2 regions of the Amycolatopsis sp. FDAARGOS 1241 genome follow, and region 1 is predicted to be linked to the other one. Evidence: predicted binding sites of a transcription regulator. Region 1 holds the regulator's gene; the other holds the start of a gene.
What was found. The regulator HspR, encoded in region 1, represses chaperone genes until heat shock. The targets are predictions, from matches to a motif close to ANNTTGAGTNNNNNNNACTCAANNT.
Positions count from the first base shown of each region.

Region 2: the regulator HspR is predicted to act here: its motif matches at 1,712-1,736, upstream of lon (endopeptidase La).

Region 1 is NZ_CP069526.1:9,403,814-9,407,866, forward strand. It holds gene grpE (nucleotide exchange factor GrpE) at 1-459, shown strand, start outside; gene dnaJ (molecular chaperone DnaJ) at 493-1,665, shown strand; gene I6J71_RS45595 (heat shock protein transcriptional repressor HspR) at 1,671-2,105, shown strand; gene I6J71_RS45600 (dienelactone hydrolase family protein) at 3,554-4,053, opposite strand, start outside.
Region 2 is NZ_CP069526.1:8,419,266-8,423,318, reverse strand. It holds gene lon (endopeptidase La) at 1-1,697, opposite strand, end outside; partial or broken gene I6J71_RS40865 (SAM-dependent methyltransferase) at 1,831-2,666, opposite strand; gene I6J71_RS40860 (SAM-dependent methyltransferase) at 2,663-3,517, opposite strand; gene I6J71_RS40855 (GNAT family N-acetyltransferase) at 3,980-4,053, opposite strand, start outside.

The DNA.
Region 1 (4,053 bases):
CAGCGGCTGCAGGCGGAGTACGCCAACTACCGCAAGCGCGTGGACCGCGACCGCGAGGCCGTGGTCCTGAGCGCGAAGGCGTCGGTGGTCGGCGATCTGCTCCCCCTGCTCGACGACCTCGAGCGGGCGGAGCAGCACGGTGATCTCACCGGTGCGTTCAAGTCGGTCGGCGACAAGCTGGTGAGCGGCTTGCAGCGAGCCGGGCTCGAGTCGTTCGGCGTCGAGGGCGAGTCCTTCGACCCGAGCGTGCACGAGGCTGTGCAGCACAACACCTCGCCGGACGTGACGGGCCCGACGGTCACCGTGGTCATGCGCCGCGGTTACCGCTTCGGGGATCGGGTCCTGCGGGCGGCGCTGGTCGGGGTCACCGACCACGAGCCGGCCGCGGCGCCGGTCGACCCGCCCGTCGGCGGCGAGCTGCCGCTGGACGGGTCGATCGATGAGCCGAACCAGCAGTAACAACCGTTTCGAAGCGAAAGGAGGAGGCACCCGATGAGTGCTCGGGAGTGGATGGGCAAGGACTTCTACAAAGAGCTGGGTGTCTCCTCCGACGCCACCGCGGACGAGATCAAGAAGGCCTACCGAAAGCTCGCCAAGGAGAACCACCCGGACGCCAACGCGGGCAACGTCACGGCCGAGAACAAGTTCAAGGCCGTGTCCGAGGCCTACGGCGTGTTGTCCGACCCGGCGAAGCGCAAGGAGTACGACGAGGCCCAGCGCCTGTTCGGCGCGGGCGCGGGTGGGTTCGGCGGCTTCCCCGGCGGCGCCGGCGCGGGCGGCTTCGACATGGGCGACATCTTCGGTCAGGCCGGCGCCCAGCAGGGCGGTTTCGGCGGGCTCGGCGACATCCTGGGTGGCATCTTCGGCCGTTCGGGCCGCGGCGGCACCGCGACGGCCAACCGGCCGCAGCGCGGCGCCGACGTCGAGACCGACGTGCGGATCGACTTCGTCGAGGCGGTCAAGGGCGCGACCCTGCCGCTGCGGCTGTCGAGCCCCGCGACGTGCCAGACCTGTGGCGGCAACGGTGCGAAGCCGGGCACGTCGCCCCGCACGTGTCCCACGTGTGGCGGCTCCGGTCTGGTGAGCCGCAGCCAGGGTGCGTTCGCGTTCTCCGAGCCGTGCCGCGACTGCCGCGGCCGCGGCCAGATCATCGACGACCCGTGCCCGGAGTGCGGTGGCGAGGGCATCAGCACCCGCACCCGCACGCTGACGGTGCGCATCCCGCCGGGCGTCGACGACGACCAGCGGATCCGCCTCGCCGGCCAGGGCGAACCGGGCCGGGGTGGCGCGCAGGCCGGTGACCTGTACGTCCGCGTGCACGTGGCGCCGCACAAGCTGTTCGGCCGCAAGGGCCTGGACCTGACCCTGACGGTGCCGGTGGACTTCACCGAGCTGGCGCTCGGCACCACGATCACGGTGCCGACGCTCGAGGGCAAGGTCTCGCTCAAGGTCCCGGCGGGTACCGCGAGTGGCCGAGTGTTGCGCGTGCGCGGAAAGGGCATTCAGAAGCGGGACGGTTCGCGGGGCGATCTGTTGGTGACCCTGCAGGCCGCGGTGCCCGCGAAACTGGACGACAAGGCGCGGACGGCCCTGGAGGCCTACGCGGAGGCGATGAAGGGCAACGACCCGCGGCCCGACATCACCGAGTTGCTCGAAGGCAGGTGAGGGTGATGTTCGGCGGAATCCCGGGACTCCCGCACGGCGCGGACGAGGACACCCCCGTGTTCGTGATCTCCGTGGCGGCCCAGCTGTCCGGCCTGCACGCCCAGACCCTGCGCTCCTACGACCGCCAGGGCCTGGTCTCCCCGGGCCGCACCTCCGGCGGCGGGCGCCGCTATTCGATGCGCGACATCGCGCTCCTGCGAGAGGTCCAGCGCCTCTCGCAGGAAGCCGGCGTCAACCTGGCGGGCGTCAAGCGCATCATCGAACTGGAAAACCAGGTCGACGCGCTGCGCTCCCGGGTGCACGAACTGACCGAAGAGCTCGCGGCCGCCTACGCCGCCGCCGAACAGGCCGCCGCAGCGGTCCACGCGTCCTACCGCAAGGACCTCGTCCCGACGCGGCAGCAGACGTCTTTGGTGGTGTGGAAGCCCAAGCGCCACTGAGGTTTGGGCTTTTGGCTTTGGTTTCAAGCTTGGGTGGGCAGCCCCTTCGCTGCTGGGTCTCCGGTGGTGGAGGGGCTGTTTCGCGTTCGAGGGATGCTTCGGCCGGCAGGCTGGCAAGTCGCCTGACGACCTGCCTCGCTTGACGACCTGCCGGCCCTGACGGCCTGCCGCTTCCGCACGACTGGACCGGTGGCGCCCTTCTCCGAACGACTGGACCTTTCGTGCCCCTTTACGAGTGGGCCGTTCGTTCTCGCGGGGGTGCGCGGGCGGACCTTTCGCGCCTGTGGGTGTGTGCGCCTGGCCTTTCCTGCCCTTGCACGTGTAGGCGAGTGGACCATTGTTGCCTGTCGGTGCGCGCGACTGGACCTTTTGCGCCCCGCGCGAGTGGACGGTTCGTGCTTGGGGGTGTGCGCGAGTGGTCTTGTCGCGCCCTGCGCGACTGGACCGTTCATGCTCGCGGGTATGCGCGACTGGTTTTTTCGTGCCTCGTGCGAGCGGGCCGCTCGTGCCCGCGGATGAGCTCTACCTGTCCCTTCGTGCGCCGCACCGCATGCGATCGGGTCCTCTCGCGCCGACCGGCGGGTGGGCGTGACTGGGCTGGCCGCGCCCGTCTCTCCGCGAACGGACCGGTGGTGTCCCCGCGCGAGTCGCACTTTCGCGCTGGCCGGTGGTGCGCGGGTGGTCCGTTCGAGTTCTGCAACGAGGATGATCGGTCCCCTCGCGCCGCGCGCCGATGGTGTGCGAGGGGACCTTTCGCACACCGCGCCGCGGGTGAATGGTCTTCTCGCGCCGGCGGGTGGGCGTGACTGGGCTGGCGGCGCCCGACTTTCCGCGAACGGACCGGTGGTGTCCCCGCGCGAGTGGCACTTTCGCGCCGGCCGGTGGTGCGCGGATGGTCCGTTCGCGTTCTGCAACGTTCCGCACCGCGGCTGATCGGTCCCTTCGCGCCGCTGGGTGGGTGCGACTGGGCTGGCGGCGCCCGACTTCCCCGAACGCACCGGTGGTGCCGTCGCGCAAGTGGACCTTTCGTGCCCACGGATGAGCTTGACCTGTCCCTTCGCACGCCACGCCGCGGGTGAATGGTCCTCTCGCGCCGACCGGCGGGTGGGCGTGACTGGGCTGGCGGCAACCGACTTTCCGCGAACGGACCGGTGGTGTCCCCGCGCGAGTGGACCTTTCGTGCCGGCCGGTGGTGCGCGGATGGCCCGTTCGCGCTGGGCAACGTGGGTAACGGTCCCCGCGCGCGGCACCGTGTGTGCGATCGGTCCAGTGATGCCGGCGCGTGGCGGGTGGAGGGACCGTTCGTTCCTGCGGTCCCGCGGCGACTGGACCCCCGGTGCCGTCGGGCGGGTGCGAGTGGACCTGTCGTGCTGTGTGTAGTGCGACTGGACCGGTCGTGCCGGCGGAGTAGCGCGAGTGGCCAACTCGCGCCCGCTCCCGTTCGGCGGTTAGCTGAGGTGCTCGCCGAAGAAGGACATCACGCGCTGCCAAGCGTCCAGGTCGGAGTCTTCGTGGTAGCTGACGCCCAGGACGCGCAGGAGGGTGTTGACCGGGGCCGGGGCGATTTTGTTGGCGAAGCTGTGGCCGGCGTGGGGGTATTCCTTGACGTCGTGGGGGATGTTGCGTTCGGTGAGGGCCGCGTCGAGTTTGGTGGCGGCGCCGCGGAGGGAGGGGTCGCGGCGGCCGAAGCTGGCGACGATCGGACAGGCGTCGTCGAGGACGGAGAGGTCGCGGGGCAGCTGGCCGTAGTACGGGGCGGACGCGTCGAACGAACGGGAGGCCGCGACGAGCGCGAAGCCCCCGCCGAGGCAGTAGCCGGCGACGCCGATCTTGCCGGTGCAATCGTCGCGGGCGGCCAGGAAGGCACGCGCGGTTTCGATGTCGTCGAAGGCGCGGCCACGGCGGGCGAACATGTCCTTGAAAACCTGGCGCACGCAGCGGAAGAAGC
Region 2 (4,053 bases), 980 kb from region 1:
GCGACCTTGCGCAGCAGCTTGGCGATCGTGCGGTTCGCGTCGCGCACGCCCGCCTCGCGGGTGTACTCGGCGGCGATCCGGCTGAACGCCTCGTCGGCGATCACCACGTCGCCGGACGCGAGGCCGGCGCGCTCCAGCTCGCGCGGGAGCAGGTGGTCACGGGCGATCGTCACCTTCTCGTGCTCGGTGTACCCGTCGAGCGTGACGAGCTCCATGCGGTCGAGCAGCGGGCCGGGGATGGTCTCCAGCGCGTTGGCCGTCGCGAGGAACACGACGTCGGACAGGTCCAGCTCCACCTCGAGGTAGTGGTCGCGGAACGTGTGGTTCTGCTCCGGGTCCAGCACCTCCAGCAGGGCGGCCGTCGGGTCGCCGCGGTAGTCGGCGCCGACCTTGTCGATCTCGTCGAGCAGCACGACCGGGTTCATCGAACCGGCCTCCTTGATGGCCCGCACCACGCGGCCGGGCAGCGCGCCGACGTACGTGCGCCGGTGCCCGCGGATCTCCGCCTCGTCCCGGATGCCACCGAGGGCGACACGGACGAACTTGCGGCCCATCGCCTTCGCGACCGACTCGCCGAGCGACGTCTTGCCGACCCCGGGAGGACCGGCGAGCGCCAGCACCGCACCCGAACGACGGCCGCCGATCGGGCCGAGACCCGACTCCGCACGACGCTTGCGCACGGCCAGGTACTCGATGATCCGCTCCTTGACGTCGTCGAGGCCCGCGTGGTCCGCGTCGAGCACGGCGCGCGCGGCGGCGATGTCGTAGACGTCCTCGGTCCGCTCGTTCCACGGCAGCTCCAGCACCGTGTCGAGCCAGGTCCGGATCCAGCCGCCCTCGGGTGACTGCTCGGAGGTGCGCTCCAGCTTGTCGACCTCGGCCAGCGCGGCCTTCTTCACGTTGTCGGGCAGTTCGGCGGCCTCGACGCGGGCGCGGTAGTCGTCGTCCTTGTCGGTGCCGTCGAGCTCACCGAGCTCCTTGCGGATCGCCTCGAGCTGGCGGCGCAGCAGGAATTCCTTCTGCTGCTTGTCCATGCCCTCCTGGACGTCCTTGCGGATGGTGTCGGTCACTTCGAGCTCGGCGAGGTACTCCTTGCTCCACTCCATGGCCTTCTCGAGCCGCTTGCTCACGTCGAGCGTGGTCAGCAGCTCGATCTTCTGCTCCGTCTTCAGGTACGGCGCGTTGCCGGACAGGTCGGCCACCGCCGACGGGTCCTCGACCTGCTGGACGGCGTCGATCATCTGCCAGCCACCGCGCTGCTGGAGCAGCGAGATGACCACAGCCTTGTACTCCGTGGCGAGCTGCGCGGAGCGGTCGTCGGTGAATTCGGTTGCCTCGTCGGCGTGGACCCAGCGCGCGGCGCCGGGACCGTCCGCGATGCGGCCCACCACGGCGCGGCCGGTGCCGCGCAGGAGCACGGCGGCCTTGCCGCCGGGAACCCGGCCGATGCGCTCGACGGTCGCGACCGTGCCGAGTTCGGCGTACTCGCCGTGGACCCGGGGCACGATCAGCACTTCGGCCTTGGTGGCCGCGCCGGAGCGGATGCCGGGGAACGACGCCGTCGCGGGCGTCTTGGCCTGGGCGGACTCCACCGCGCCCCGGATCTCGACATCGGTGAAGTCGAGCGGGACCACCATGCCCGGCAGCACGACGTCGTCATCGAGCGGGAGCACGGGCAGGAGGCGGGGATCAGACATGTGCACTCCTCGGATAGTTGAGTCTGCAGTGCTCAACTATCTCTGGGGCGGGTTTGTTTCCCGAGGAGTGTTCGCTGGCAGCGGACGTGCCGCTGACCTGGGAAAGAGGCTCCGCGCTGAGGCGTGCGCCACGTCAGGGCCGCTCGGCCACCGCGCACCACGCGAACGGCCGTGTCTGGGCCTCCAGCGCCGACACCGGCTGTTCCGGGCGCCAGTCCGGCAGCGCCGACATCCCCGGATCCAGCAGTGGCCAGCCGCCGAACCACGGCAGGATCTCCGCGTCCGAGCGCAGGTACGCCGGGTTGCTCGTGTCGCGGTACGCCTCGATGAACGCCTTCACCTCGGCTGCGCGGTCCGGCGGCGCGTCGTCGCGGCACGTGGCGTGCGTCACGGCGAGCCACGAACCCGGAGCGAGCTTCGAACGGTAGGTCGCCATCAGCCCGTCGGGGTCGTCGTCCGGGCCGATGAAGTGCAGCACGGTGATCATCAGCAGGCACACGGGTTCGGACCAGTCGATGAGCCGCTTTGTCGTCTCGTCGGCGAAGAGCGCTTTCGGGTCCCGGATGTCGCGCTGCACGAGGCCCGCCCGGTCGCCGGCGCCCTCGCGTTCGAGGATCACGCGCGAATGCGCCGCCGCCACCGGCTCGTAGTCCACGTACACGACGGTCGCGCCTTCGTCCTCCGGCAGCCGCTCGCGCACGATCTCGTGCACGTTGCCCGCCGTCGGCACCCCCGAGCCGAGATCCACGAACTGCCGGATCCCCGCGTCGAGCGCCGCGCGCACCACGCGGTTCGTGAACGCGCGGTTCTGCCTCGAGATCGGCCGGATCAGCGGCCACACCTTCTCCACGCGCCGGCCGAACTCGCGGTCGACGGCCCAGTTCTGGTCGCGCCCAGGTACCAGTCGTAGACCCGCGCAGCCGAGGGCTTCTCGACGTCCACGCCCGCGGGGCCTTCCGGTGCGCTCACTCCGCCGGCTTCTCGGCGACGCCGCACCAAGCGAACGGCCGGGCCTCGGCCTCGACCGCGTTGAGCTCGCGCTCGGGCCGCCAGTCAGGCAGGTGCACGATGCCCGGTTCAAGCAGCGGCCACCCGCCGAAAAACGGCACGATCTCCTCGCGGTCGCGCATCCACACGGGGTTGCTCGTCTTGCGGTACTGCTCCACGAACCAGCGCAGACCGTCGAGCGCCGGGCCGCTGCCGTTGCCCTCGCTCATCTGCGAGATCGCGAGCCAGCTGCCGGGCGCGAGCGTGTCGCGGTACGCCTTGACCAGGCCGTCAGGGTCGTCGTCCGGGCCGACGAAGTGCAGCACGGCCATCATCAGCAGGCACACCGGCCGGCTGAAGTCGATGTACTCGCGCGTGGTCGGCGCGCGCAGCACGGACTTCGGATCGCGCAGGTCCGCCTGCAGGATGCCGGCCCAGTCGGTGGCCGCGCCCTCTTCGAGGATCAGCGTCGCGTGGGCGACGGCCACGGGCTCGTAGTCCACGTACAGCACGGTCGCGCGGTCTTCGTCGTCGAGCTCGGCCTCGATGACCTCGTGGACGTTGCCGGCCGTCGGCACGCCCGAGCCGAGGTCCACGAACTGCCGGATCCCGGCGGCCAGCGCGCCGCGCACCACGCGGTTCATGAACTCGCGGTTCTGCTTCGCGCCCGGCCGCACCAGGGGCCACTGCTGCTCGACGCGCCGGCCGAACTCGCGGTCGACGGCCCAGTTCTGGGTGCCGCCGAGGTACCAGTCGTAGATCCGCGCCGCCGACGGCTTCTCGGTGTCGACGCCTTCGGGCGCCTTCGGCGCGGACGCCGGCTGATCGCTCACGTCGGGTCTCCCCTCGTCGTCGGTGGCCAGACTAGCGAGCACCCACGACGGCGCGGTCCGCGGAGACGGAGAACCCGGTGCCGCGCTGCAAACGAACGCGGCCGGAACGCGTGGCGAGCGTCTCGGAGGAACGCCGAATCCGCGTCGGGGCAAACGGGCGGGACAGCCGGCCGTTCTCGGATGCGCGGGCGATGGTCGAGCGTCATCCACCGGTATCGATGTGGGATCGCCTGACGGTACGCGCCGGCGGTGTTCGGTCCGTGGCAGACGATCTGGGCCTGCGCTGCGACTGGCCGGCCATCGTTCACCGCCGCGCAGTTGTCCTCCGCGCGGTGATCAGCTGGCCCAAGGCATCGTCAGACCCGGTCGGACACGCCCTGGTTGTCCACCACTGGGCTGTGCTGTGGATTGCTCCACTTCGTCGCGCACCGGCCTGCACACCTGCCGCCAAACCGGCAGAACTCAGCGCACGGCGGGCCGGCGCTGCCACCCGGTCCACAGTGGCCGGTAACCCTGCGCGTACCAGAACGGCGTCG